4 regions of the Gordonia oleivorans genome follow, and region 1 is predicted to be linked to each of the others. Evidence: riboswitches for the same ligand, from Rfam matches in the RefSeq annotation. Region 1 holds a riboswitch; each other region holds the start of a gene.
What was found. A riboswitch is a leader RNA that binds a small molecule or an ion and turns the genes downstream of it on or off. The one in region 1 is predicted to bind S-adenosylmethionine.

Region 2: another riboswitch for S-adenosylmethionine. It lies ahead of ABLE92_RS03075 (LLM class flavin-dependent oxidoreductase); the one in region 1 lies ahead of ABLE92_RS00900 (bifunctional o-acetylhomoserine/o-acetylserine sulfhydrylase).
Region 3: another riboswitch for S-adenosylmethionine. It lies ahead of ABLE92_RS04160 (amino acid ABC transporter permease); the one in region 1 lies ahead of ABLE92_RS00900 (bifunctional o-acetylhomoserine/o-acetylserine sulfhydrylase).
Region 4: another riboswitch for S-adenosylmethionine. It lies ahead of ABLE92_RS22975 (aminotransferase class V-fold PLP-dependent enzyme); the one in region 1 lies ahead of ABLE92_RS00900 (bifunctional o-acetylhomoserine/o-acetylserine sulfhydrylase).

Annotation. Positions count from the first base shown of each region.
Region 1 is NZ_JBDZDI010000001.1:204,679-212,060, forward strand. It holds gene ABLE92_RS00875 (exodeoxyribonuclease III) at 1-518, opposite strand, end outside; gene ABLE92_RS00880 ((2Fe-2S)-binding protein) at 645-824, shown strand; gene bfr (bacterioferritin) at 922-1,407, shown strand; gene ABLE92_RS00890 (MFS transporter) at 1,519-2,811, opposite strand; gene ABLE92_RS00895 (cutinase family protein) at 2,928-4,661, opposite strand; SAM riboswitch class IV at 4,865-4,985, shown strand; gene ABLE92_RS00900 (bifunctional o-acetylhomoserine/o-acetylserine sulfhydrylase) at 5,048-6,376, shown strand; gene metX (homoserine O-acetyltransferase MetX) at 6,406-7,382, shown strand, end outside.
Region 2 is NZ_JBDZDI010000001.1:679,366-686,747, reverse strand. It holds gene ABLE92_RS03080 (NAD(P)/FAD-dependent oxidoreductase) at 1-970, opposite strand, end outside; ZMP/ZTP riboswitch at 993-1,072, opposite strand; SAM riboswitch class I at 1,209-1,292, shown strand; gene ABLE92_RS03075 (LLM class flavin-dependent oxidoreductase) at 1,300-2,433, shown strand; gene ABLE92_RS03070 (ABC transporter substrate-binding protein) at 2,433-4,061, shown strand; gene ABLE92_RS03065 (ABC transporter permease) at 4,070-5,065, shown strand; gene ABLE92_RS03060 (ABC transporter permease) at 5,058-5,948, shown strand; gene ABLE92_RS03055 (dipeptide ABC transporter ATP-binding protein) at 5,945-7,382, shown strand, end outside.
Region 3 is NZ_JBDZDI010000002.1:149,269-156,650, reverse strand. It holds gene ABLE92_RS04180 (HNH endonuclease signature motif containing protein) at 1-910, shown strand, start outside; gene ABLE92_RS04175 (GNAT family N-acetyltransferase) at 1,001-1,720, opposite strand; gene ABLE92_RS04170 (ABC transporter substrate-binding protein) at 1,881-2,888, opposite strand; gene ABLE92_RS04165 (amino acid ABC transporter ATP-binding protein) at 3,025-3,846, opposite strand; gene ABLE92_RS04160 (amino acid ABC transporter permease) at 3,843-4,901, opposite strand; SAM riboswitch class IV at 4,948-5,056, opposite strand; gene coaD (pantetheine-phosphate adenylyltransferase) at 5,161-5,649, opposite strand; gene rsmD (16S rRNA (guanine(966)-N(2))-methyltransferase RsmD) at 5,661-6,230, opposite strand; gene ectA (diaminobutyrate acetyltransferase) at 6,429-6,956, shown strand; gene ectB (diaminobutyrate--2-oxoglutarate transaminase) at 7,287-7,382, shown strand, end outside.
Region 4 is NZ_JBDZDI010000024.1:69,484-76,865, forward strand. It holds gene ABLE92_RS22945 (hypothetical protein) at 90-353, opposite strand; gene ABLE92_RS22950 (Rv0361 family membrane protein) at 466-999, shown strand; gene ABLE92_RS22955 (rhodanese-like domain-containing protein) at 996-1,409, shown strand; gene ABLE92_RS22960 (O-succinylhomoserine sulfhydrylase) at 1,406-2,605, shown strand; gene ABLE92_RS22965 (hypothetical protein) at 2,999-3,178, opposite strand; gene ABLE92_RS22970 (isochorismate synthase) at 3,408-4,493, opposite strand; SAM riboswitch class IV at 4,585-4,698, shown strand; gene ABLE92_RS22975 (aminotransferase class V-fold PLP-dependent enzyme) at 4,716-6,035, shown strand; gene ABLE92_RS22980 (hypothetical protein) at 6,032-6,475, shown strand; gene alc (allantoicase) at 6,560-7,382, opposite strand, start outside.

The DNA of each region.
Region 1 (7,382 bases):
CCGACCACGACGTCGCGGCGGCGTCGTGCCGCGGTGGTCAGGTAGTCGCCGAACTCCGTGAGGAAGCGTTTCTTCTCCTCGAACTTCGCGGCCTCCTTGTCGGTACTCGACGGCGTCGGGGCCGCCGCCCCCTTGGGGAGGTAGAGACTCCCGACGGTCAGTGGTCCCGCTCCGGATCCGACGCCGTCGGCGAAGTCGGCCTCGAGGTAGCGCCCGGTCGGGTCGAACTCGGCGCTGCCGAAGCCCGTCCGCACCGCCGTCGGTGTGACCTTGCTCATCACTCCCACCCCGGCATGGCCCTTGACCACCGATTCGGTCATCGTCAGCTGCCATCCCCGATCGAGCGCCGGCCCGAGCGCCTCGCGCGCCTGTTGTTCGCTCGCCCGGATCTCCTGGAGCAGCACGATGTCCGGATCTGCCGAATCGAGCCAGGTCAGCAGGCCGGGGTTGATCTCGGATCGCGCCTTGGTGGCCGCCCGGATGCCGTTCACGTTGACGGTGGTGATCGTGGTTGTCACGGCTCCACACCCTACGTCGATGCTCCGACATCCCAATCTGGACTGGGTCCAAGGTTTTAGGCAACCCTTGCGCACCGTCGGGGTTTTATGTAATCCTCACCTAACAGTCAGATGAGGTGAGTTCCGATGTTCGTTTGTATCTGCCGCGCGGTGACCGAGGACGAGGTCCACGAGCACTGCTCCCAGGGTGCGCGGACCGTCGATGCCATCAGCGACCGCTGCGGCGCCGGCGAAGGATGCGGAACCTGCCTCGAACGACTCTCCGAGATTCTCAGCGAAAGGACCGCCGTCACCAGCGCCGCCTGACACACGCCGAGCTCGACCTCATGTGAATGACTCACATGGGGCCATTGGTCGTGTTACCGTTCGACTCATCATTCTTTGAGCCGAATGGAGTTGTGTCATGCGTGGAGATGACGAGGTCATCGCCCTGTTGAACGAGCAGCTGACCAGTGAGCTGACCGCCATCAACCAGTACTTCCTGCACGCGAAGATGCAGGACAACTGGGGTTTCACGGAGTTGGCCGGCAAGACCCGCGCCGAATCGATCGAGGAGATGACCCACGCCGAGATCCTCACCGACCGCATTCTGTTCCTCGAGGGTCTGCCGAACTATCAGAAGCTGCTGCCGCTGCGCATCGGGCAGACCCTGCGCGAGCAGTTCGAATCCGACCTCGCCATCGAACTCGAGGTGGTCGACCGGCTGAAGCCGGGAATTGCCCTGTGCCGCAGCAAGGGTGACATTACCTCGGCGAAGCTGTTCGAGGAGATCCTCAAGGACGAGGAACACCACATCGATTACCTCGAGACCCAGCTCGAACTGATGGACAAGCTCGGCGAGCAGCTGTACATGGCCAAGATCGTCGCGACCCCGCCGGACGTGGGCTGAGTCGCCGGGATTCCCCGAGCATCAGACTTCAACGCATATCAGTGGCGCCGCCTGTCCGACAGGCGGCGCCACTGGTGTCTGACCCCCGTGTCTGACCCCCGGGTCCGCGATTCACACCGTCTCGGCGGGTGAGGTCTGCCGGCTCTGCATCCAGATGCCGCGCACCCGACGATGCTGCGCCACCAGCGCGGCCACCAGGACCACGATTCCCGCCACCGCCAGGGCGGCGCCGAGGATCGACGGGGCGCGGTAGCCGTATCCGGCCGCGATCACCACACCACCCAGCCAGGCGCCGGCGGCGTTGGCGATGTTGAGCGCCGAGTGATTGAGCGCCGCCGCCAGCGTCTGCGCATCTTCGGCGACATCCATCAGCCGGGTCTGCAGCGCCGGCACCATCGAGGTACCGCCGACGCCGACGAAGAACGTCAGGATCAGGGCCGCCCACACGTTCTGCACCAGGAGCGCGAACAGGAGCAGCACCAGTCCGGTGCCGGTGAGTCCCACCAGGATCGACAGCGCGACGTTGCGGTCGGCGGCGATGCCGCCGACGATGTTGCCCACCACCATGCCGAGACCGAACAGCATCAGCGCGATCGGCACCAATGACACCGGGAGCCCGGCCAGCGATGTCAACGCGGTGTTCAGATAGGTGTAGAAGGCGAACATGCCGCCGAATCCGACGACGCCGATGAACAGGGTGAACCACACCTGCGGTCGACGCAGCGCGCCGAGCTCGGTCATCGGATTGGTGACGCGCATGTCCTGCAGCGACGGCAGATTCATCGCCAGCGCACCGATCGTCGCCACGCCGACCACCACGACGACCACGAACGCGCTACGCCAGCCGAAGTGCTCACCGAGCCACGCGGCCATCGGCACCCCGGCGACATTCGCCACGGCCAGCCCGAGCATGACCTGACCGATCGCCGCGGCCCGCTTCCGCGGTCCGGCCAGGTGGGCGGCGACCAGTGCGGCCACCCCGAAGTACGCGCCGTGCGGAAGACCCGCGACGAACCGCGCCGCGATGAGCAGACCGAACGTCGGGGCCACCACCGTCGCCGCATTGCCGATGGTGAAGGCCACCATCAGAGCGATCAGCAGGGTGCGTCGCGACATCCGCGCGGTCAGCGCGGCGATGAGCGGTGCGCCGATCACCACACCGAGGGCGTAGGCGGAGATGACGATGCCGGCGCTGGGTTCACTCACCGACATCGCATGGGCGATGTTGGGCAGCAGGCCCATGGCGACGAATTCGGTCGTCCCGATGCCGAACCCGCCGAGAGCCATCGCCAGGATCGCCCACCGGATCGGACGGGCGGGCGAGGGCGGCGCGCTCGCCGAGGTCTCCGAGGGTGAGGAGGACTCGACGACGGAGTCGGCAGGCGTGTGGACGGACTCGGGCATAGGTCCACCAACCACCGCGCGGGCGCCGAGGATTCCCATTCGGCGGCGTGAGGTCGTTCACATGGCAAACGGCGCGCGCCGCACGGAGCCGAGCGCCCGAGGCGGGCGTCGTCGGGTCAGCCGACGCCGACCGGTTCCTTCGAGGCGTCGACGGCTGCACCGTCGGCGGTGGGCACGGCGCTGCCCGTGGTCTCGGGCGTGGGCGACGAAGTGACCGACGGCGTCGGGTCAGCGGTGGGCCCGGGCGTGGCCGACGGCGTGGCACTGCCGGTGGGCTCGGGCGTGACCGACGGCGTGGCGCCGCCGGTGGGCTCGGGCGTGGCCGACGGCGTGGTGTCGACGGTGGTCACCGGCGTCGCCGGTGAATCCGACGTCGATGTTTCCGGTACCTGCGTTCCGCCGCCGAGGCTTCCCGGAGTGCCATCGGTCTGCGCGTCGCCGCTGCCCTCGGCCTCTTCCTGCGTCTCCCCCGCCGACAGCGTGCTGACGCCGTACGACCTCGCGGACGCCGGCGACGAGGACAGCGCCGCAATCGTCTGCGATGCCGTCGTCTGGGATGCCGTCGTCTGGGATGCCGAGTCGGGGCCCCACGGCACCGTGGTGATGCCCTCGACGATCCGCTCGGCCCAGTACCGGACGAAGTTCACCGGCAGCAGCACGATGCTCGTCGCACTCGCCGCGAGCGCCACCACACCCTGCTTGAACAGTGCCGAATCCCACTGCAGCACACCGTTGAGGATGTCCTGGAAGTCGAACAGATTCGGGAGGTAGGCGCCGTAACCCAGCTCCGGCAGCGGTGGCAGCCAGTCCATCACCCAGCGGATCGGGACCTGGAAGTCGGACAGGGTGATGCCGATGATGTCCGGGAACCGGAACCGGTACGGCAGCAGATCGGGCACCGACCAGTCGAGGCCCAGCGCGTCGACGAGGTTCTGCACGATGATGGCCGACGACGACGGCGACGAGATGGTGCACGTCTGCACATTCTCGAGGGTGCCGGTCTGCGTGCACGTCATCTCACCGTCGACCGGCCCCAAATCCCAGATCACGTAGTCGCCGGGGTATTGATACATGTGATACGGGTACTGATTGTGTTTGACCCAGTACCCGAAGAAGTCGTCGACGACGCCGATCGGGTCGTGCAGCACATCCGGTAGGTCGCAGATCGGATCGCCCTCGATGCAGTAGGTGGTCACCGGCAGGCCGCCGTAATCGGTGCCGCTACGCGGACCCGACATGGTCAGGCCGGGGATGACCCCGACGAGGGCCGATTCGATGCCCTGCCCCCACAGGGTTCCCACCATCCGGGGATCGGAGTAGAGCTCACCGGTGACCCTGCTCGAATCGATGACGGTACCGTCCTCGAGCGGGCGGTTCTGACCGATGTCGGTGAGGACGTCGCCGGCGATACGCGCACCCTGGGAGTATCCGACGATGACGATCTTGCTGTCGGGACAGCTCTGCTGATACGTCGCGACGGCCTGCTCCAGGTTCGCCCTTCCCTCGGACTCGCTCGCGTTGTAGCCGACCGCTCCCAGCGGCCAGATGGTTGCCGAATACGGCACCGGGATGATGTCGTAAGCATCTTCGCCCGAGTAGGGACTGTTGGTAAGCTCCTGCCACTGCGGCCCGTGCCCGGTGTATCGCTGCTCGATCCCCACCAGGTAACTCGCGTCGGTGTTCCACGTTCCCCCGACGGTGAAGACCGCACCGGGCGCGCAATCGCTCTCCTGCGCGAGCGCCACCCCACGCCCCAGAAATGTCGCCGTCACCAGCGATGCCGCCACCGCGCCCACGCCGACCGTGAGAGCTGCGAGTCGAATGCGACGTCGGTCCCCGAACCCTGCCATAGCGTGCAGCGTAGGCCGATGTCCAGTAGTGGATATCGAAAACCGGCCTCACGATCCACAATTCCTCCGGCCGGAGGACACCACCGCGCTCTCGAGCGCACCGCGCGGTGCCGTTTCGGTGGCCACCACGCCCGCCACCGTTCCAACCATGGTGAGCAGGAGGGTTATCAGCCCGGCGTGGCCGTGCTATATCCTTGTCGCCAGGTCATGAGCATCAGCGACAAGCCCCGGCTTGCTGATCGGCAACCCTCCAACCGCGGTGGGGTGCTCCGGGTGATGACCGGGTTGTGGGACGACGCAGTGTGTCCCCGGCAAGCGCGGGTCCGAAGGTCGGACCCCATCAGGGTTCCAGTAACCCTGCCGACCGTAGAAAGTGATCTATTTCCATGTCTGACGCAGCCAACGACGGCACCGTGAATCCTGTGGACACCTGGAGCTTCGAGACCAAACAGATCCATGCGGGTCAGAGCGCCGACGCCGCCACCAACGCTCGCGCGCTGCCGATCTACCAGACCACGTCGTACACCTTCAACGACACCACCCACGCCGCCAACCTGTTCGGGCTGGCCGAGCCGGGCAACATCTACACCCGCATCATGAACCCGACCCAGGACGTCGTCGAGCAGCGCCTGGCCGCTCTCGAGGGCGGTGTCGCCGCACTTCTCGTCGCGTCGGGGCAGGCCGCCGAGACCTACGCCATCCTCAACATCGTCGAGAACGGCGGGCACGTGGTGTCGAGCCCGCGGCTCTACGGCGGCACCTTCAACCTCTTCCACTACACGCTGCCCAAGCTCGGCGTCGAGGTCTCCTTCGTCGAGGACCCGGAGGACCTCGAGTCGTGGCAGGCGGCCGTGCGCCCCAACACCCGGGCCTTCTACGGCGAGTCGGTCTCGAACCCGAACAACGAGATCCTGGACATCGCAGGCATTTCCGAGGTCGCGCACCGCAACGGTGTGCCGCTGATCGTCGACAACACTGTCGCCACCCCGTACCTGCTCAACCCGCTGGCGCACGGCGCCGACATCGTCGTGCACTCGGCGACGAAGTACATCGGTGGACACGGCACCGCGATCGGCGGCGTGATCATCGACGGCGGCACCTTCGACTGGCGGGTGCAGCGTGACGGGGTCGACCTGTTCCCGGGCTTCACCACCCCCGACCCGAGCTACCACGGCGCGGTGTTCGCCGATCTCGGCGCACCCGCCTACGCCCTCAAGGCCCGCGTGCAGTTGCTGCGTGACACCGGTGCGGCGATCTCGCCGTTCAACGCCTTCCTGCTCGCCCAGGGCCTGGAAACCCTGAGCCTGCGCATCGAACGGCACGTCGCCAACGCACAGCGCGTCGCCGAGTTCCTCAACGACCATCCGCAGGTCTCCTCGGTCGCCTACGCCGGCCTGTCGTCGTCGCCGTGGTACGCGCGCGGTCAGCAACTGGCACCCAAGGGCCAGGGCGCGATCATCGGCTTCGAGATCGTCGGCGGTGTCGACGCGGGTAAGCGTTTCGTGGAGGCCCTGACGCTGCACAGCCACGTCGCCAACATCGGTGATGTGCGTTCGCTGGTCATCCATCCCGCCTCGACCACCCACAGTCAGCTCACCCCCGAGGAGCAGCTGGCCGCGGGTGTGACCCCCGGTCTGGTCCGCCTGGCCGTCGGCATCGAGGGCATCGACGACATCCTGGCCGACCTCGCCCAGGGTTTCGCCGCCGCACAGTAATCCGGACTCGAGACAGGAGCACACACCCCGTGTCGGTGAGCATCGACCCCCAGGCCTCCGCGGCGCATCAACCCGAGTGGGAGCAGGTTCCCGACGGGCAGATGGTCCGCATGCGGGTGGGGTCGTTGGCTCTGGACAACGGAGAGGTGCTCGACGACGTCACCCTGGCGTTCCAGCGCTGGGGGACGTTGTCACCCGGACGCGACAATGTCGTCCTCACCCTGCACGCGCTGACCGGTGATTCCCATGTCACCGGACCAGCGACCGACGAGCAGCCCTCCCCCGGATGGTGGGACGGCCTGATCGGTCCGGGTGCGGCGATCGACACCGACGAATGGTGTGTGATCTCGGCGAACGTGCTCGGCGGTTGCCGCGGTTCGACCGGTCCGTCCTCGCCGGATCCCCAAGGGCGGCCGTGGGGTTCACGCTTCCCGCAGATCACCGTGCTCGATCAGGTTCGGGCCGAGGCCGCCCTCCTCGAGGCGCTCGACATCCGCAGCATCGGTGCGGTTCTCGGCGGCTCGATGGGCGGGGCCCGTGCGCTCGAGTGGGCCATCACCTACCCCGACAAGGTGCGTACCGCGCTGGTGCTCGCGGTCGGTGCCCGCGCCACCGCCGATCAGATCGGCACGCAGACAACGCAGATCGCGGCGATCACGTCCGATCCGGACTGGCAGGGCGGCAACTATCACGGCACCGGCCGCTCACCGATGATCGGCATGGGGATCGCGCGTCGTATCGCGCATCTGACCTATCGGCATGAACTGGAACTCGACGAGCGGTTCGGCGATTCTGCGCAGGATGGTGAAAACCCCTTGCGCGGTGGGCGATACGCGATCGCGAGCTACCTCGAGCACCAGGCGGACAAGCTCATCGAACGTTTCGATCCGGGCAGTTACGTGGTGCTGAGCGAGGTTCTCAACCATCACGACGTCGGACGCGGCCGTGGCGGCATCGCCGCGGCGCTGGGGTCGTGTCAGGTACCGATCATCGTCGCCGGTATCGA
Region 2 (7,382 bases), 470 kb from region 1:
TCATGTCACCGATCACGAACACCTCGGCATGGCCGGGGATGGTCAGGTCGGGTTCGACCCGTACCCGACCCGCGCGGTCGAGTTCCACCCCGCACTGCTCGGCGAGCTGTCGGCCGAGCGGACTGGCCGCGACCCCCGCCGACCACACCTTGCACTGACTTTCGATGCGACGCGTCGAACCGTCGGCCTGGCGCACCACGAGTCCGTCGTAGTCCATGTCCACGACCATCGCACCGAGTTGCACATCGACTCCCAGTGCGCGCAAACGCTTCTCGGCTCGGGAGCCCAACCTTTCACCGAACGGCGGCAACACCGCCGGTGCGGCGTCGAGCAGGATCACCCGTGCCTGCGTCGAGTCGATGGACCGGAAGGTGCCGCGCAGCGTCGTGCCGGCCATCTCCGCGATCTGACCGGCCATCTCGACGCCGGTGGCCCCGGCTCCGATCACCACGAACGTCAGCAGGCGATCACGCTCGATCGGGTCGGTGGACAGTTCGGCCTGCTCGAACGCCCCGAGGATGCGGCCGCGCAACTCGAGTGCATCGTCGACGGTCTTGAGGCCCGGCGCGAACTCCGCGAAATGATCGTTGCCGAAATAGGATTGGCCCGCACCGGCGGCGATGATCAGACTGTCATACCGAGTGGTGGTGACACGTTCGAGCATGCGTGAGGTCACCGCACGATTCTCCAGGTCGATGGCCTCGACATCGCCCAGTGCCACCGTCACATTCCGTTGGTCGCGAAGAATCACCCGCACCGGCGGTGCGATCTGGCCCTGCGAGATCACCCCGGTGGCGACCTGGTACAGCAACGGCTGGAACAGATGATGAGTCGTGCGTGCGATCAGGGTGACGTCGACGTCGGCATGCTCGAGTCGACGAGCGGCAGCCAGCCCGCCGAACCCCGATCCGACGATGACGACATGGTGCCGGCGGGTCCTGCCGCCGGGAACCGGTACGCGCTGGGTCATGGCACGTTTCCTTCTGGTGTGGAATCGACACCCAGGCGGACGATGTCGGGAAACGGTGCTCCTTGCCGGTGGACTCCGGCTGCGCCAGTCGCACAACCGACGATAGCCCATCGAGCAACCGGTGGCGAGGCCGACTTAAATTCTTCGGCGCGAGAAAATCGTCGCCGCATTCGGGCGTGGACGGCGTCCGTCCCGACATTCTCTTTGCCTGTCTCAGCATCACGGGCCTACGGTGAATCGACCATCTGGAGCGACCGAGAGACCCGGCTCGTCGACGTCGCAGCAACCCGCCCCAGGGTGCTAACGCCGGGATCGATGGGAGACACCCCGTGACGTTTCGTGACCATGCCCCGCTGTCGGTGCTCGACCTCGCACCTATCAGCGAGGGTTCCGATCCTGCTGCTGCGCTGCACAATACGATCGATCTCGCGCAGCACGCCGAGCAGTGGGGGTATCGCCGCTACTGGGTGGCCGAACACCATTTCGCCGCCGTCGCGAGTTCGGTGCCGGCGCTGCTCATCGGTCAGATCGCCTCCGCGACCCGATCGATCCGCGTCGGATCGGCGGCGGTGCAGGTCGGGCAGACGACGGCGGTATCGGTGGCCGAGTCCTTCGGGATGCTCGACGTGTTCCATCCGGGCCGAATCGACCTGGGGCTCGGCCGATCCGGACAGCGACGCGCCGAGGCGGCGGCAACACCCGCGGGTCCGGTCGCGATTTCCGCACCGACCCCGAGTCGGCTCGTCGACGGGGTGGTGATCCCCGAACCCCTCGATGTGACTGCGCTACTGGCACATTCGCCTCTCGCACGCAGCTTCGAGGTGTTGACGCAGCCGGGTGCGCAGCCACCGGACTTCGACGAGCAGGTCGACGACATCCTGTCGCTCCTCGACGGCACCTACACCAGTCCGTCGGGTCAGGAGCTACATGCGGTTCCCGGCGAGGGGGCCGACGTGCAGGTGTGGATCTTCGGCAGCAGCAAGGGGCAGAGCGCTCACGTCGCCGGCGCCCGCGGACTCCCGTTCGCAGCCAACTACCACGTCAGCCCCGGCACCACCCTCGAGGCGGTCGCGGCCTATCGGGAGGCGTTCCGCCCGTCGTCGGTGCTGGCCGAACCCTACGTGGTGGTGTCCGCCGACGTGGTGGTGGCCGACGACGACGACACCGCGCAGCATCTGGCCAACGGCTACGGGCAGTGGGTGCACAGCATCCGCACCGGCCACGGCGCCATCGAGTACCCCGACCCGGCGACGGCGCAGCCGCTGCCCGCCGACCAGCTGGCACTGGTCGCCGATCGGCTCGAGACCCAGTTCGTCGGATCACCCGACACCGTCGTGCAGCGGCTCGCCGCACTCGGGCGGCTCACCGACGCCGACGAACTCGTCATCACCTCGGTCACCCATGACCATGCCGACCGGCTGAGGTCGCATGAGCTGCTCGCCAAGGCATGGGGGCTGATCTGATGAATCGCATTGCTGTCACCGCGAAATCGGCCGTCTCCACACTCGCCGTGGTGGCCGTGGCCGGTGTGCTCACCGCCTGCGGTTCTGGGTCCTCGGGCTCCGACGACGCCGGACCGCCGGTGCTGGGAGGCACCCTGCGCTACGGACTCTCCGACGCCCCCACATGCTCGGACCCGGCCCAGAGCGGCACCAACCAGACGATCTATGTCACCCGGCAGGTCGTCGATTCACTCACCGATCAGGACCCGGGTGATGGCAAACTCAAGCCCTGGCTCGCCCAGAGCTGGGAGGTGAGCCCGGATGCGCGGACCTTCACCTTCCACCTCAAGCCCGGTGTCACCTTCAGCGACGGCACGCCGCTCACCGCCGAATCCGTCAAGGAGAACTTCGACGCCATCGTTGGGCCGCTCGGCGCGGCCAAGGCACCGTTGGCGGCGACTTACCTCGGCGGATACACCGGCACCACCGTCGTCGATCCGCTGACCGCGCGGGTGGCGTTCGGTGCCCCCAATGCGCAGTTCCTGCAGGCCACCTCGACTCCACAGTTGGGGATTCAGGCCGAGGCCACCGTCGCCGCGACGCCGGAGGAGAGGTGCCAGGGCACCAACATCGGATCAGGACCGTTCGTGTATTCGGGCTGGGCGCAGGGCAAGTCGGCGTCACTGCGCAAACGCACCGGATACCGCTGGGGATCGTCGGTCTTCGGTCACGCCGGTGACGCCTACCTCGACGGCATCGACTTCACGGTGATCGCGGAGTCCGGGGTGCGCACCGGATCGCTCGCCTCCGGGCAGCTCGACGCGATCAGCGATGCCCTGCCCAACGACAAGCCGCAGATCACCGGGGCCGGTGGACAGGTCCTCACCGCGGTGAACCCGGGTGTGCCGTTCGGGTTGCAGCCCAACGTATCCCGTGGTGTCCTCGCCGACGCCGCGGTGCGGCGCGCACTGCTGCCGGCGATCAACCGGCAGGAGTTGGTGACCACCGTCCTCGACGACGACTTCCATCCCGCCACCGGCGTCCTGGCGTCCAACACCCCCGGATACTCGGACTCCTCGGCCGAGTTGCGCTTTCAGCCGGACACGGCGAAGAAGATTCTCGAGGACGCCGGCTGGAGGGCCGGCGCCGATGGAATCCGGACCAAGGACCGACAACGCCTGAGCTTCTCGGTGCTCTACAGTCCGGTGTTCGCCGGCAACCAGGCCATCCTCGAACTCGTCCAGCAGCAACTGAAGAATGTGGGCGTCGAACTGAAACTCGACGTCGTGCCGGCGGCCACGGCCACGGTCCGGCAGAACTCCGGTGACTACGACGCGATCTACTACAACGTGACCCGTGCCGACGGCGACATCCTGCGCACCCAGTTCGGGCTCACCGGACGAAACCTGAACCGGCGCGGACCGATTCCCGCTCTCGACGTGGCCCTGGCCGGGGAACAGTCCACCACCGACACCGCGCAACGCAATGCCCACCTCGCGACCGCACAACAACAGATCCTCGACAACGGACTGTTCGTCCCGACCATCGAGTTGTCGCAGGCCATCGGTGCCGCGGCCACCACCCATCAGGTGACGTTCGATGCCTCGTCGCGGTTGCAGTTCCACGACACGTGGCTGTCCGGGAGGTGAACGCGACGATGCTGCGTTATCTCGGAATCCGGTTGCTCTCCGCCCTCGGGGTGCTGTGGGCGGCATTCACCGTGGCCTTCGTCATCCTGATTCTGCTGCCCTCCGACCCGGTGGCCATCGCCACCTCCGGCGATGCGTCGACACCGGTGGATCCGGCGGCGGTCGAGGCCCTCAGGGCCCGCTACGGCCTGAATCAGTCGGTGTGGCAGCAGTATTGGTCGGCGTTGACCGGCGCGATCCACGGTGACTTCGGTGTGTCGATCTCTCAGGGCCGGCCGGTCACCGCGGTCATCGCCGACGCACTGCCGAGCACCGTCGCCCTGACACTCACCTCGGTGCTGCTCGCCGTGTGTCTCGGGGTGGGATTGGCCGTCACCGCCACCTACACCTCGTGGTCGTGGCTGCGGCGCGCACTGCTGTCGGTCCCACCGCTGGTCGTGGCCCTGCCCACGTTCTGGGTCGGTCTGATCCTGCTGCAGATCTTCGCTTTTCGGCTCGCCTGGTTGCCGGCGTTCGGTGACACCCGGTCCGGTTCACTGGTCCTGCCCGTGATCACCCTGGCGATCCCGTATGCCGGAGTCATCGGTCAGGTTCTGGCCACGAGCATGAGCGCCACGGATGCCGAGCCATTCGTGCAGACGGCGACCGCCAAGGGGGCGAGTCGGATTCGGGTCATCACCCACCACATCCTGCGGATCGCCTCCTTGCCCGCGTTGACCGTGGCCGGCGTCGTGGTGGGCAACCTCCTCGGCGGTGCGGTGGTCGTGGAGACCGTCTTCTCCCGGCCCGGCGTCGGCAAGCTCGCTCAGAGTGCCGTTCTGGCGCAGGATATCCCGCTGGTCCTTGCCCTGGTGACGTTCTCCGCCGCGGTCTTCGTCACCGTGAACCTGCTGGTGGACATCGCCTATCCGTTCATCGATCCTCGAGTGGTGAGGCGGTCCGCCCCGACACCGACCACCGTGTCCGTCGACGATCGCAGCCCACGTGAGGTGGTCAATGTCTGAGCAGAGTGCCCCGTCCTCGGTGTCGTCCGCGTCGTCGTGGTCGTGGCCGGTCTGGCGTGCGCGCCCCGACGCGATCGGGGTGTGGTTGCGCCGCAACGCCACCACGATCCTGAGCGTGGCCGCGATCGCCCTCGCGCTCGGATTCGCCGTCGTACCATCGGTGTTCGCCGATGGCGATCCACTCCTCGCGGTGCCCGCCGACAAGCTCCGGGCGCCGAGCGCCGAGCACTGGTTCGGCACCGACAACCTCGGTCGGGACGTCTACACCCGCTTCGTCCACGGCGCGGCGTTGTCGCTGACCGCCACGGTCTCCGCCGTCGCGATCGCACTCGCGATCGGTGCCCTGCTCGGGTTGATCGCCGGCACCGCGGGTGATCTCACCGACGGTGTGATCATGCGGGCCATCGACGTGATGCTCGCGATCCCGCAACTGCTGTTGGCACTCGCGATCATCGCCGCACTCGGATTCGGCACCACCAAGGTCGCCATCGCCGTCGCGGTGGTGCTCATCGCGGGATTCGCGCGCGTCATGCGGGCCGAGGTGTTACGGGTGCGTCATGCACCGTACGTGGAGGCCGCCCGGGCGTTCGGGGTGCCGCGACCGGTGATCCTCGGCCGTCACGTGCTGCGCAACTCATATGCTCCCGTACTCGCGCTGGCCGCAGCCGAATTCGGCATGGCGATCCTGCTGATCTCCTCCCTGTCGTTCCTCGGGTTCGGAGCCACCCCACCGGCTCCGGAGTGGGGTTCGTTGATCTCCGAAGGCCGCAACTATCTGGCCACCGCATGGTGGATGACCACCCTGCCGGGATTGGCGATCGTCGCGGTGGTGCTCGCCGCGCACACCATCGGCCACCGCATCGCCGAGGGGGAACATCGATGAGCCCGCTGTTGACGGTGTCGGATCTGCGGGTGCGCTACCGGGTCGATGGCACTGACACCGATGCCGTCGCGGGAGTCGACCTGAGGATCGAACGGGGCGAAACCGTGGCGGTGGTGGGGGAATCCGGCTCCGGCAAGTCGACGCTGGCCCACGCCATCATCGGACTGCTGCCGCGCAACGCATCCGCGTCGGGACGCGTCGAGTTGACCGGCGATCGGATCGACGACCTGTCGGCGCGGGCATTCAACCGGATCCGCGGGGCACGCATCGGTTTCGTGCCGCAGGATCCCGGTACCGCGCTCAACCCTGTACAGCCGGTGGGTGATCAGGTCGCCGAGGTCCTGCGGATTCATGGTCGTGCCGCACGCAGGACCGCCCGTGCGCACGCCGTCGAGCATCTCGTGGAGGCCGGCCTCGACGATGCCGACCTACGCTACGGTCAACTCCCGCACCAGCTCTCCGGCGGACAACGGCAACGCGTGCTGATCGCCATCGCCGCGGCCTGCGAACCGGAGTTGATCATCGCCGACGAGCCGACCAGCGCGCTCGATGTCACGGTGCAACGACGCATCCTCGATCATCTCGAGGAGCGGACGAGCAGTGGGGCGACGGCACTGCTGCTGATCACCCACGACATCGGCGTCGCCGCCGACCGGGCCGACCGCATCATCGTGATGGCGGGCGGACGTATCGTCGAAACCGGCACGGCACAGCAGATCCTCGATGATCCGCAGCACGGATACACCCGACGCCTGATCGCCGATGCGCCCGGGCTCACCTCGCGACGGCTGGTCGCCCCGATACCGCCGGAGGCGCCGATCGTCGCACGCGCAGAACATGTCTCGAAGACCTTCCGGGTCGGGCGCGCCGGTCGGATCGCGGCCGTGAACGACGTCTCGCTGCGGGTGCGGTCCGGGGAGACGCTCGCGCTCGTCGGGGAGAGCGGGTCGGGAAAGACCACCACCGCGAGAATCCTGGCCGGCCTCGAATCGAATGACGCCGGTCGGATCGAGGTGGGTGACCGACGCAGTGACGTGGGGTTCGTCTATCAGAATCCCTACGCCGCGATGAACCCGAAACTGACGGTGGCGCAGATCATCGCCGAGCCGCTGGGCCGGACACCGCGCGCCGAACGAGATCGCCGGGTGCGGGAGCTGCTGATCGCGGTGGCGCTGGATCCGGCTCTGGCCACCCGTCGCCCGACCGCGCTGTCCGGCGGCCAGCGTCAGCGGGTGGCGATCGCCCGGGCACTGGCCACCACACCGCGCCTGCTGATTCTGGACGAACCGGTGTCCGCGCTCGACGTCACCGTGCAGGCGCAGGTGCTGGCATTGCTCGCCGACCTGCAACGCGACCACGGCATCGGGTATCTGTTCATCTCCCACGATCTGGCGGTCGTCCGTCAGATCAGTCACCGCGTCGCGGTCATGCGGG
Region 3 (7,382 bases), on a different contig from region 1:
ACTCAACGCCGAACCCGGGATGCCGGCAAACCCGAAGATCGTCAACGATCATCCCGACATCACCGCCCTCTACGAGGAGAAACTCGACCAGATCCGCGACCAGATCCACGGCGACACCGTCACCGATTGTGATGCCGGCGCAACCGAACCCGCAGACACCGAGCTGGGTGACGCCGACGTGGTCGACGCCGACACTGTCGATGCCGAAGCGGTTGATGTCGAAGTCGCCGACGCTGAAGCTGACGCGCAGGGTGAGGCCGAGTCGGTCGATACCCACATCGACGAACCGGCAGATTCTGACGCTGGCCACGACCACAAGGACGCGGCACCGACCGTCGAGACCGAAACGTCTTCCGATCGTGGTGTTTCGAAGGATCATCAGGCTCCGGCCGCCGACTCCTCGAGCATCGACGACAGCATCGATATCGCAGACAGCGTCGATCAGGATGACGATCACGATGCCAACATCTGCGATCAGCCAAAACCAGACGTCGACGAATACAATTCAGGCCCAGCCCAATCCGATCCGGTCGAGCCTCAACCACCCGACCAGCGGGACGGGCCCGACGCCGCAGGCGACGAGCACCCCGACAGACCTGGTGTCACCGACATCGGGGACATCGACCTGGTCATCTTCGACGGGGACGGTGTTCCGATCACCGACGATCCCGACGACCCTGCCACCGCTGCCGGGCTCGAACATGCCTCGCGCACCCGCATCAGCCTCCGCGACAAGACCACCGAAGAACAAGCACGCGAGCGCCGCATCCGTGATGGCGGCATCCGTACCAGCGATGCCGACCGGGAACGTCAGCTCGAGGAACTCGCCGCCATCGGCATGAACCCACGCAACAGCCGAATCGAACGAGTCCTGGCCGCCCGGCTCCACTACCGGCTCGACACCTCCTGAACCCACCCCGCGCCCACGGGCCCGAAGTGAGTCGCCTCCCTCGACATAGCAAGCCCCACTTACGGGCTCAGCGCTTGGCGTCGATCACCATCAGGGGATGCGAATGCCTCCGAACGTCAACGTGCGCCGAAGAACGAAGCCGAGTTCCTCGTACAGGCGGATCGCAGTGACATTGGCAGCCGCGGTGTGCAGGAATGGGATTTCGCCCCGGGCACGGATACCCGCGGCGACCGCGAGGACCAGCCGCGTCCCCAACCCCTGCCCCCGGAACGCCTCATCGGTACAGACGGCACTGATCTCCGTCCACCCCACCGGATGGAGACGTTCCCCGGCCATGGCGACCAGCTCTCCCCCACGCCGGATTCCGAGGTAGGTACCCAGCTCGATGGTCCGCGTCAGAAAGGGCCCCGGACGCGTGCGCCCAACCAACGCCAGCATCTCCGGCACGTCGGCGCGCGTCAACACCACCGCCTCGGCGTCTGCCGCGCCCCACACGTTCGTGCCGACCATCTGCACACCCGGGATATTCATCGACACCGCCCACCCGGGCGGGGGCGAGGGCAGATCGCCGGACACCGGCAGATCCGCGCCCGGCCCATAGAGTTCGGCCGCGTCGGCCCAATCCTGCGGAGTCGGGTCCTCGGGGAAATCGCCGAACACCGACACATCGCGGGGGTAGCGGAGCACCCGTCCGCGGCGCTCCGCGAAGTGCGCATGGGGGCCGGTCAGAGCCGAACGCACGGCGTGATCGAGCACCCCGACATCGGCACTGCCGACGGCCGAAACATCCGCTGCCCGGTCTGTTGTCATGTCCTTGTGTGTGGTCACCTCACCCGACTCCTTTCGCCCCCACCTCTCACGGCTCCGTTGGTCATAGTTGGTCGCCGCCGCAGTCAACTCCATTGTTGCCCCCGCACGGCTGTTACTCCGCGCGGCAGTTCACTCTCCGATGAGTCGTGCACCGAGGTGATCAGGAGTCCGAGCGGGGTAGTCCGGGCGGGTTGATCTGGGAGGCAGGCACTGCCTCGGCCGAGAGATTCCATGCGGCAATCCATTTCGCGTATACACCGGTCTCGATCAAGTGATTGATCGCCGCCGCGATCGGAGCGGCGAGCCCGGACCCCTTCTTGGTCGTGGCGGCGATCATGCCCTGCAGGCTCGCACCGGCACCGGAGTAGGTGCCCGCGATGCGGGTGGCCTTGGGAGTGTTCGCGGTCTGCCGGACGTGGTAAGAGATCGAGGGATTGGGCCCGAGATACGTGTCGATCTTGCCGGACGCCAGGGCGAGATTGGTGGCGTTCGAATCCGGGAAGTGGACGACGGTCAGCGTCTTCCCCTCCGAAGCCAAAGCATCACGCCACGCCAACAGGATGCGCTCCTGATTCGTTCCCGAATTCACCGCGACCGTCTTTCCCGCCAGCGTGTGATAGTCGCCGTCGAAGTTCCACGAACTCGACGCCGGCACTTCGAATGCCAGCTGGTCGCGACGGTACGACGCGAAATCGTACTTGTCCTTGCGTTCCTCGGTCACGGTGATGTTGGAGAATCCGACATCGACTCGCCCACTGTCGATTCCGACGAAGAGGTTCTCCCAGGTCGAGTTCTCGATCACCGGTTTCAGTCCGAACACCGATGCCACCAGCCGGCCCAGATCCGGCTCGGCACCGGTCAACGTGTGTTGGTCGGACCCGACAAAGGCCAACGGCGGGTATCCCGACGGGAGTGCGCCGATCCCGATGGACAATTCACCCGAGTCACGGACCTCCTGAGGAAGCTGACCGCGAATCGAATCCACCTGCGGCACAGACAGAGTGACTTCTTTGGCGGCTCCGTTCGAGACGGCACCGACCACCACCGAGCCGGGTGTGGCGGTGTCGTCGGCGGATGCCCCCGCGCACGCGCTGAGTGCGGTCGCGGCGATCACCCCGCCGACAGCGAGGGCGGCGACGCGCCGGACGAACGATCGATGTCGAGACATGACTACTCCTTCAGTGGGTGGGTGTGGGCGGGAACCGAGTGACTGCGGTGCCGGAACGCCGGCCTGGCCGACGGACTCCCGAGCGGCGATGAATCGTCTCCGGCCACGTGCGCCGGATGGTGTTACCGGGCGTGCGTCAGAGGACGCGGCGCAGGAAGTCCTGTGTCCGTGGGTGCGACGGATGATCGAGGACCTGGTCCGGCGTGCCCTGTTCGATGATCTCGCCGTGATCGATGAAGATCACCGAGTCGGCGACCTGACGCGCGAAGCCGATCTCATGGGTCACGATGAGCATCGTGGTACCAGTGGCCGCGAGATCAGCGATCACCGAGAGCACGTCGCCGACCAGTTCGGGGTCGAGTGCCGAGGTCGGCTCGTCGAACAGCAACACTCGCGGCTCGAGCGCAAGAGCACGCGCAATCGCCACACGTTGCTGCTGACCGCCGGACAGTTGCCGCGGATAGGCATCGGCCTTGTCGGACAACCCGACTCGGTCGAGGAGGTCACGGGCCCGCGCCACCGCTGCGGCACGCGACAACACTCCGCTCGCCGTGGGCGCCGCAGCAACGTTGTCCAGGGCGGTGAGATTGGCGAAGAGGTTGAAGTTCTGGAAGACGAAGCCGACGTCACGTCGCTGACGCAGGATGACCCGCTCCGGCAGCTCCTTGAGACGCCCACCCCCGACGCGGCGCACGCCGATCAACTCTCCCCCGATGCTCACATGTCCGGCGTCGAGGCGGTCGAGATGATTGATCGTACGCAGCAAGGTGGACTTTCCCGACCCGGACGGGCCGAGGATCGCCGCGACCCGACCGGGTTCGACCGTGAGATCGATTCCCTTCAGAACATGGAGGTTTCCGTACCAGCGATGGGCGTTGCGCACCTCGACCCGAGCACCGGCGCCGGTGACGCCAGCCAGGTCCGCGGCGTCGATGCCGACTCCCGATGCCGCGTTCATGATGTCCACCTCGATTGCCGGCTGAGTGTCGCCGCGGTCATCCGCAGTCGCTGCAGCGGTGTCGGCGGTAGGGTCCGAACCGCACCACGCGCGAAGTATCGCTCGACATAGAACTGTGCGACCGACACGATGCTGGTCAGGACGATGTACCAGACTGTCGCGACGAGGAGCAGCGGCACCACGTCGCCGGAGTAAGTGGAACTCTGGGTGGAGACGACCCCGAACAGATCCAGCAGCGACACGTAATAGACCAGCGACGTCGCCTTGATCAGACCGATCAGGAGGTTCACATAGGACGGGACGATGGTGCGCAACGCCTGAGGAAGGGTGATGCGGAGAAAGTGATAGTGGCGCGGCAATCCCAGTGCCGCGGCAGCGTCGTGCTGGCCGGCGTCCACCGACAGCACTCCGCCCCGCACGATCTCGGCGGCGAAGGCCGATTCGTGCAGGCTGATCCCGACGATCGCGATGATCAGCGGAGTCGCCAGATCGGCCTCGGAGAAGTGAAAGAACCCGGGCCCGAACGGAATTCCCAGACTCAGCGACTCATACAGCGCACCGAAGTTGTACAAGATCAGCAGCAGCACGATCAGCGGAATGGATCGGAACACCCACACGTAGATCCAACTGACCGCTGCCAGAACGGGACTCCGCGACAGGCGCATGAGGGCCAGGACGATACCCCCGAGCAACCCGAGAACCGCACTGTAGGCCGCCACCTCGAGGGTTACCCAGAGTCCCTCGATCACGACCGGACGAAAGAACCAGTACGCGAAGCGATCCCACTGGAAGAACGGGTTGGTGATCAGCCCGTGGACGATCTGCGCGGCGATCACGGCGACCACTGCCGTGAGCATCCACCGCCCCGGATGACGCAGCGGTATCACCGGATCACGCGACGGCGGCGCGGGTACATCGACCGGCACGGTCGGGTGATCATCGCGGGCCTGCGGCGATTCCGTCAGCGCCACCGAGCCCGCATCGCGGCCCCGAGATGCCGTCATCTCCGGCCCGCCGAACCCTGTGGTCTCGTCGACAACGACGTCGAACGGCATGACACATCCAGCAACATCAATACAACCTCTTCCGGCCACACGGTGGCCATCGCGCTTATCGGTCCGATACCGATCCGGTTGTCACCTGGAGCACCCCACCGCGACGCGAGGGTTGCCGGCCAGCAAGCCAGGGCTTGACGCTGACGCTCATCACCGTGGTCAGAACGCTACTGCGCGAGGATGTTTCGATGTCGGGTTTGCACCCGCGAGAGTTTTTCTCTGTGCAGAGGTGAAGATCTCGTGCCGAACGAGCGGCCGATCAGACCCGCCGCTCGCCCGCGATCTCGGCGAGGAGACGCTGATGGATATGGGCCGACAGGAACGGCGAGACGTCACCGCCCAGTTTCGCGACCTCTTTCACCAACGAACTCGACACATGCGCGTAGCGCGGATCGGTCAGCAGAAAGATCGTCTCGACGTCGGCCAGGTCGCGGTTCATCTGGGCCATCGGCAGTTCGTAATCGAAGTCGACCGCCGACCGCAGACCCTTCACGATCGAATGGATCGAGTTCTCCCGCAGGTAGTCCACCAGCAAGCCGGTCCACCGGTCCACCCGCACATTGGGCAGATCGGCACAGTCCTCGGCGATGAGTTCGAGGCGCTCGTCGACGGTGAACAGTCCCCGTTTGTTCGGATTCACCACGACGGTGACGACGAGTTCGTCGAAACACCTCGCGGCGCGCTCCACCACATAACGGTGCCCACGTGTGAAGGGATCGAAGGAGCCGGGGATCACCGCACTGGTCATGACCGTTGAACCTACCCGTCCCCTGCGGCCCACCGTCGCATGCCCACGTCGACGGCGGTGTCCCCGTACATCTTCGTCAGGATCACCTCGAGGTCCTCCGGCCAGCTCACCGACGTCCGCCGGGCACGTTCGAGAATGATCAATGCATCGGCGGACACCCACCGCTCACCGAGTCGCGCGAGGTCGTCCTCGATCTCAGCCGGGTCGATGGCATACGGCGGGTCGCTGAAGACGAGATCGAACGGCTGTGAGGGCGAGCCGGCCAGGAAGGTCGACACCGACGAGGTGACGACCTGCGCATCGGGGGCGAGGCCCAGCGCCGCGACGTTCGCCGTGATGACACCGCTCGCCTTGCGGCGTGCATCGACGAAGGTCGCCGTCGCTGCACCCCTCGACAGGGCCTCGATGCCGAGGGCACCCGATCCGGCGTACAGATCGAGGACGTGGGCGCCGTCGAGGTCGATGCGGGCGGCGAGCATGCTGAACAGTGCTTCTCGCACCCGGTCCGAGGTCGGTCGGGTGCCGTCGTCGGGGACCTTGAGTCGGCGTCCACCGAACCGGCCGGCAATGATGCGGGTCACCCCGCCATTGTGCCCCAGGGCCGCGCCGACGAAGGGGAGCCCAGCGCGCCCGTGCGACCCCGCTCTGCCGCCCTGCAGATCCCCCGATGTGACTGGCCTCACATGTGCCCGCTGAACTGGGAATTGGTGGGTCATTCCGTGACCGATTTCCGTCGGTGGGTGAATCCGACGACACACATTGTTAACGTCGGATCCGTCATGAGCCCGTCCCACATAAGAACGGCCCCATCCAACACACTCACTCTCGACTACCGCATTCCGACGGTGACCGACGGAACCCGGCTCTGGGAGATCGCCCGCGATTCCCGCGTCCTCGACGTCAACTCGAGTTACGCCTACGTACTGTGGTGCTCCGATTTCGCAGAGACGTCCATCGTTGCCGAAGTCGACGGCCGCGCAGTCGGATTCGTCACCGGCTACCGCCGACCGTCGGACCCGTCGACCCTGATGGTGTGGCAGGTCGCCGTCGACGACGACCATCGCGGCCACGGCATCGCCGCCGCGATGCTGCATCGCCTCTTCGATCGCACCGCAGAACGTGGCATCGTCGCGATGCACACCACCATCAGCCCGGATAACGTTGCCTCCCAACGGCTTTTCGCGTCCGTGGCAGCGGCCCGCGGCCTTCGGTTCGACCGGCGCGATCTCTTCGCCGCGACGGACTTCCCCGACGCCCACGAGCCCGAGGATCTCTACCTGCTGGAACCCGAGATCCCGGAACCCTGAGGGACTTTCAGGACTGACGTTTCGACGGAGCTCAACGAGCGGTGTGACGGAGCTCAACGAGCGGCTTGACGAGCTCAACGCACGGTGTTGAGGGAGCGCACGGTGTGACGGCGCTCAGCGAGCAGTTTCGACCGGGCTCGCACTGCGATCGTCCGCCCGCCGGTGAAGTGGCACGGTTCGGCACAGGCGGCACCGTAGTGCCGCATGCGATTCCGTCGCATGCGCGTCCGTATCCCTTGCGCTCGTTGGTATTCCATCGCGCATGGGGCACGACCCGGGACGCGGCCGTGCGTCATTACCCACGATTTTTCACCTATCGGAGGTTTGTTCATGAGTATGTTCGATACAACGATTGACGATTCGGTCTTCACCCAGCACGAATCCGAGGTCCGCAGCTATTGCCGCAATTGGCCGACGGTATTCGGC
Region 4 (7,382 bases), on a different contig from region 1:
GCGCGCGGGAGGTCAGCGGTGCGTCGACGCTTATCCCCTCTACGGTAGGCGTTGCTGCGCCGTACCCAAAATCCCGGGTTAGGGTCGCCTCACTCCCATCGTCCGTGCGGGTCGTAGGGCAGGTCCTCGGGAGACACCGATGAGGGGTCCACCCACCGATGTGCCTGCCCCATGAAGGTGTGTACGAAGCCGCATCGTGCACAGATGGCGCCGTCCGCGGATTTGTTCCACCCGTCGAGACCCATGAACGTCATCCCACTGGTGTTCATCTGCACCTCACGCTGGGTGAACGAGACACCGGAACAGATCAGGCAGGACAGATAGCGGTGAGTGGGTGCGATGAACACGTGCATCCGACGAGTGTGACGCCTCCGACGCTCGCATGCCCGCGTTGTCATGTGAGCGAATGCACCACGGCACAAGGCCCCCGAAACCGGCGAGAACTGCGGCGATACACTCGCCCCCATGGCCAAACGCGCACCTCGTAAGTCCGCACCGGAGACCGTCGGTGACGATCTCGGTGCCGACGACCCGGGTGCCGGCGATGTCGGTGCCGACGCGGCGCCGTCGTGGCGCAAGGTCTGGCCTTTTCTGTTGGCGTTGATCGTCGTGGTCGTGGCGGTGGTCGGGATCTTGCTGTCGTATCTGATCCGGCCGGCCGAGGAACGGGCCAGTGAACCGGCTCAGGTCCAGTACGCGATCAACGATTTCTACACCGCGCGCAACAACGTCGATTACGCGGAATTCCGCGATCACACCTGCGCCGCCGACCTGAATGCGAGTGACTTTCCGTCCGAGGCGGAGTTCGCCGCCGAGAACCAGAAGTCGTTGGAGGCCAACGGGCGGATCGTGATTCCGGAGATCAGCGATGTCAGCGTCTCCGGTGACCGCGCGACGGCGACAGTACATTGGCAATTCGACAAGAAATCCGACGAGAAGCAGACGACGAACGTCGTGGTGCTTCGGGAGAACGGGAACTGGAAGGTGTGCAAGGCATGACTTATGCCGGAGATCTGACCCCGCAGCAGGCCTGGGAGAAGCTCGAGAACAATCCCAAGGCGAAGTTGGTGGACTGTCGCACGCGCGCCGAGTGGTCATTCGTGGGTGTGCCCGACCTCGAAGTGCTGGAGAAGCAGACCATCTTCGTCGAGTGGACCACCTTCCCCGCCGGGACCCCCAACGAGGCGTTTGTCGCCGAACTGCGTGACGCGGGCATCGCCGACGACGACGAGGTGATCTTCATCTGCCGTTCGGGTCACCGGTCGATCGGTGCGGCCGAGGCGGCCACCGCCGACGGTGTCTCCCTCGCCTACAACGTGCTCGACGGATTCGAGGGTGCGCTCGACGAATTCGATCATCGTGGTTCCAGCGGTTGGCGCGCCCAGGATCTTCCGTGGAGGCAGTCGTGAGTCGCGAACTGCCACCTGGTGTTTCGCCGGAGACCATCTCGGTCCGCGGTGGATTGGATCGATCGGGTTTCTTCGAGACGTCGGAGGCCCTGTACCTGACGAGCGGGTACGTCTACGACTCCGCCGAGGCCGCCGAGCGTGCCTTCACCGGTGAGGACGAGCGATTCGTCTACTCCCGCTACGGGAATCCGACCGTCGAGATGTTCCAGGAGCGGCTGCGGCTGCTCGAGGGGGCCGAGGCGTGCTTCGCCACCGCGAGTGGAATGGCCGCCGTCTTCGTCTCTCTCGGTGCGCTGTTGAAGGCCGGGGATCGGCTGGTCGCGGCGCGTAGCCTGTTCGGGTCGTGTTTCGTGGTGGCCAACGAGATCCTGCCGCGCTGGGGTGTGACAACGGAATTCGTCGACGGCGAGGATCTCTCCCAGTGGGAGGAGGCGTTGTCCACGCCGGCCGACGCGGTGTTCTTCGAAACCCCGTCGAATCCGATGCAGACCCTCGTCGACGTGGCGCGGGTGTCCGAGCTGGCGCATGCCGCGGGTGCAAAGGTGGTGCTGGACAACGTGTTCGCCACACCGTTGCTGCAACGGGGTCTCGAACTCGGGGCGGACGTCATCGTCTACTCGGGCACCAAGCACATCGACGGTCAGGGCCGCGTGATGGGTGGTGCGGTGCTCGGCACCAAGAAGTACATCGACGGCCCGGTGCAGACGCTGATGCGTCACACCGGTCCCGCGTTGAGCCCGTTCAACGCGTGGACGCTGGTGAAGGGCCTGGAGACCCTGCGTCTGCGCGTCGACGCGTCGGTCGCCTCGGCACTGCGGATCGCGCAGTTCCTGGAGGATGATCCGCGGGTCGGCTGGGTCAAATACCCGTTCCTGCAATCACATCCGCAGTACGAGCTCGCCAAGGAGCAGATGTCCGGCGGCGGCACCGTCGTCACCTTCGAGTTGGCCGAACTCAACGGTGTCGAGGGAAAGAAACGTGCCTTCGACGTGCTCAACGGACTCCGCGTCATCGACATCTCGAACAACCTCGGCGACTCCAAGTCGCTGATCACCCATCCGGCGACCACCACCCACCGGGCGATGGGACCGGAGGGTCGTGCGGCGATCGGTTTGGGTGACTCGGTGGTTCGGCTGTCGGTGGGGCTTGAGGGCGTCGACGACCTACTCGGCGATCTGGATCAGGCGCTGGGCTGACCGGTGTGTGGCCGCGGTTTGCGGTCGCGCAGCAACCTGGCAGGTCGTGTGCACGGCACCGCAAGGGTGTGCCGGCATCGTGGAAGACGTCAGAGAGAAACGCACACAGCGGATCTCACGTCCACGAACACAGGAGTTCACCATGGCCGCACCTCGCCGCAACAACAATCCCGCCCCCGTCCAGCGTCGTCGCCGCGTGCGCCGTTACGACCCGCGCAGCCGTCAGTGGCTGTGGATGTGGATCTGATCGGCTGACCTCGGTCGATACCCAACGGCCCCACCCGGGAGTTCCGGGTGGGGCCGAGGTGCGTGAAAGTGATTCTGGTTCAGCTGAACTCGTCTGCACTCTTCCGGGTGTATCCGGGCGCGCGTCGAGCCAGGGCCTCGCCTGGGTCAGAGGATCCGGCTGGGACCGACGAACAGCATGCCGGCCAACGGCTGTGCCGGTCCTGGGCTTTCGAGCTCCCACAATTTGTCACCGGCGTAGGAGTACACCGTCACCGTGGTCGAGCAGTCGTCATAGGGACTGTAGTACTGGACGGTGCGACAGGAATCGTCGAAAGTGTCGCCCACGGCGAGGTGTTCCCCGTCGTCGGCGACGATCGGCCCAGGTGGGCGGTGCGTGCTTCGGTTGCGTCGGTCGGGTATCCGACGCCGAACGGATTCCGTCGTCGGCCTGCGTCGACGGGCGGCTCGATGCACACTCGATCGGATGTGGCGCCCACTCGACGCAAAAGAGCGCCCACTCGATCGGATGTGGCGCCCACTCGACGGGATAGGGCGCCCACTCGACGGGTGCGGTTCAGTCGTCGATATCCAACGCCCGCAATACCGTTCGGAGTTTCGCTGTGGTCTCGGCGAGTTCGGCGTCGGGGTCGGAGTCGGCGACGATGCCGCCACCCGCCCAGCTCCGGAAGGTGCGGAGGTCTGGCTCGAGTTCCAGGCAGCGGATGGTCACCATCCATTCGCCGTTGCCGGCCGCGTCGGCCCACCCGACCGCACCGGCGTACAACCCGCGTGGTTCCTCGTGTGCGCGAATGAATTCCGTGGCCACCTCGCTCGGCGTGCCGCCGACCGCCGGTGTCGGACTCAGCGCGATCGCGAGATCCAGTGCGCCGACGGCGTCGTCGTCGAGTATCGCCCGAATAGGGGTCGCCAGATGCCACATCTCGCCGGTTGACAACAACTGCGGCTCATCGGGGATCGTGAGTTCCCTGCACAGCGGTGCCAGGCGATTCCGGAGGTGCTCGACGACGAACGCGTGTTCGCGATGATCCTTCTCCGACGCCGCGAGCTTCTCGCGGGACTCCCGGTCGGCGTCCGGATCGGCCGAGCGCGGAGCCGAACCGGCGTACGGCCGGCACGTCACCTCGCGACCGTCCTTGCGCAGCAACAGTTCCGGGCTCGCACCGAGCAGCCACGAAACGCCGGTGTCGACCGCGAATGCGTTGTGTTCGCTGTTGCCGCCGGCGAGTGCGGCCAGGAGCCCGTCGACCGCGACCGGCGAATCCAGTTGAGCCCGAATCATTCTGGCGAGGACGACCTTCGCCAATGCGCCGGAGTTGATGGCCGACAACGCGGCATGCACCCGATCACGATGGGTGGCCGGATCCGGAATCTGCTCCAACGAACTCAGCGTCCGGCGTGGCGGTCTGCCCCCGGCGAGCGGAAGCGGTTCGTGGGCCAACGCCGCAGGCTCGAACAGTGCCGATGGGGCGGACGGATCGAAGGCCACTGCCCCGACCACCGCGTCGACGGCGCCGCTGCGCAGCCGGGCCGCGGCGTCGTCGGCGTCGGCGAATCGCGTCCGCACGCCGTGCGCTCGCACCGTCCCGTGCGGTCGCGACAGGACGAACGGCGACGCGGCGTGAGTATCGGAGACGGACACCCAACCAACTTAGGCGACGACGGGCCGCGGTCTTTCGCTCACGCTGAGTGAAAATTGACACCCTTGCGCACCGTAGGCCACCCTTGGTGCAGGTCATGAGTGCCAGCGACAAGCCCCGGCTAGCTGGCCGGCAACCCTCCTCCGCGGTGGGGTGCTCCGGGTGACGACCTGGCCGTGTACCGACCGGGCACGGCAAGCGTGGATTCCCAAGGAGCCTCTGCGATGACTGCTGTCGCCACCACCACCGACTACCGCAACGACTGCGCCGTGCAGTCCGATGCCACCGACCTGCCGCCCATCGGCCCGCTGACCTCGGTCGTCGGTGCCGCCGAACTCGCCCCGCTGACCAGCGGAGATCACGTGCGCTACGCCAACTTCGACTACGCGGCCAGCGCACCCGCCCTCACCGCCGTCGCCGACGCCGTCGCGGCGTCGCTGGGTCAGTACGCCAGCGTCCACCGCGGTGCCGGCCACCTGTCGCAGGTCACCACCCGCCGCTACGAGCAGTGCCGGGACACGGTGCGACGTTTCGTGCGTGGCCGGACCGACGACACCGTCGTCTTCACCCGCAACACCACCGACGCGATCAACCTGGCCGCCCATTGCACTCCCGGCGACGTCGTCGTCCTCGACATCGAGCACCACGCGAACCTGCTGCCGTGGGTGTCCCGCGACAACGGGACCGCGCGCATCGTCTCGGCGTGCGACACCCTCGAGGACACCCTGGTCGCACTCGACGCCGAACTCGCCGCGGCGCCGGCCGCCCTGCTCGCCGTCACCGCGGCATCCAACGTCACCGGCGAGGTGCTGCCCATCTCGCGGCTGGCCTCGATCGCCCACCGCCACGGTGCCCGCATCCTCGTCGACGCGGCGCAGCTGGTGGCGCACCGACCGGTGTCGATCGTCAGCCACGGCATCGATTACCTCGTCTTCTCCGGCCACAAGCTCTACGCACCGTTCGGATCCGGTGTCCTCATCGGCCGCAGTGACTGGCTCGACGCCGCCGACCCGTATCTCGCCGGCGGTGGGGCGTCGGCGCAGGTGAGCCTCGTCGACGGACCCGACGAGAACTGCGCCTCCACCGCCTGGCACTCGGGTGCCGCGCGGCATGAGGCCGGCTCGCCGAATGTGTTGGGCGCCATCGCCATTGCCGCGGCCTGTGAGGCCATCGTCGACCTCGGTTTCGAACTGATCGGCCTGCACGAGGCGGAACTGCGCGCCCGTCTGGACGCCGGACTGGCCGGCGTCGCCGACGTGACGCCGCTGCGGATCTTCGCCGACGACCTCGATCGCGTCGGCATCGCCGGCTTCTCCGTCGACGGACACACGCCGCGCGCCGTCGCCGAGTTCCTCAGCGATCATCACGGAATCGGCGTGCGCGACGGCAAGTTCTGCGCGCATCCGCTGCTGGCCCGGCTCGGACACACCGACGGCGCGGTTCGCGCGAGCTTCGGCCTCGGCACCGATTCCGCCGACGTCGACCGGCTCATCACCGCACTCACCGAACTCACCCGCACCGCTCCCGGAAAGGCACTTCCATGACCGCCGAACTCTCCGACGTCCGCATCAGCATCGGCCGCCCCGGTCTGCGCGTGGCACTGGCCGGGGATGTGTCGGCCACCGACGCGCCGATCGTCGTGCGTCGACCGACCCTTCGCGATGCGCAGCGGGCCCGGTCGGTGCTGCGGTCCGGCATCCGGGACACCGCGAATTTCAGTGTGGCACTGGAGGTCGAGGTGGCCATCGCCCCGAATGCCGCGTCGGCGCGGGCGGCGGTCGCGGGCATCCCCGACGAGCTCGACGGCGGCACCGTCCGCTACATCGGCACACCCAGCGGGCTGGTCACCCTCATCCGCGACATCTACGCCGCCGAGGTCGCCGACGCGGTGATCCTGGTGTCGCTGGACGGGTCGGCGACCGAGAACCGGGTCCGTCAGCTCGTGCTGCCGACGTTCACCGGTGCCGCGCGACGCGTCGCCTGATCCGCAGATCTCGCACCGGTCCGGAGTGGGATTGCCGTATGCAGGTGCCACATCCTGACACCTGCATACGGCACAGACTCCGCCTCAGGCCTCCCCGCGCTCCCACTGCTCGATGAGCCCGGCGTAGGACTCCTCGGTGAGCAGTCCGTACAGCTTGAACCGGGCCATACCGCCGTCGGGGTAGATGTCCATCCGCGCCTCGGTCATCGGTCGGTCCAGGTCGATGACGAACCGATGCCGGGTGTCGGGCTGCAGCTCGGTGCGGGGCAGGACCTCGAACCACTCGCCGTCGTCGCCGTCACGGCCGCGGACCGTGGCGGCGCCTGGTGCATTGCCCAGGAAGTAGCTCGTGTCGAGCTCGATCAGACTGACCCGCCCCTGGCCGGCCAGGCGCACCTGCACCCAGTCGTTGCCGTCGTCGCGGCGTCGGGAGGTCTCCCAGCCCTCACCCATGTGGCGGGCCCGGCCGGGCATCAGCAGGTTGTTCGGTGAGCTGTAGAACATGTTGGAGCAGGCCGTGATCAGGCCGCCGTTCTCCAGCGCGGCCAGGTCGAAGTGGCCGTACCGGAAGAAGTGCGGGTTGGGCACGCCTCGGCCGTGCACCCGGAAGCGGGCGATGCCGCCGTCGGGGTGCATCGTCAGACGCACATGGGTGAAACGGTCCTTGGCATCCACCCGGAACGGATTGCGGGTGTCCCCGTCGACCGGACTCTTGTCGACGATGGTGATCCACTCGGTGTCGTTGACCAGTTCGTCGACGGAGACCACACCCTCCTTGGCGGCGGCCTCCACCGAGATGAACGGTGGGTAATTGCCCTTGAACCAGGCGGTGTCGACGACGACGCCGTAGATCACGCCCGGAGCGCCGAGGCGGATGATCGCCTGGTCGACCCCATCGCGACGACGA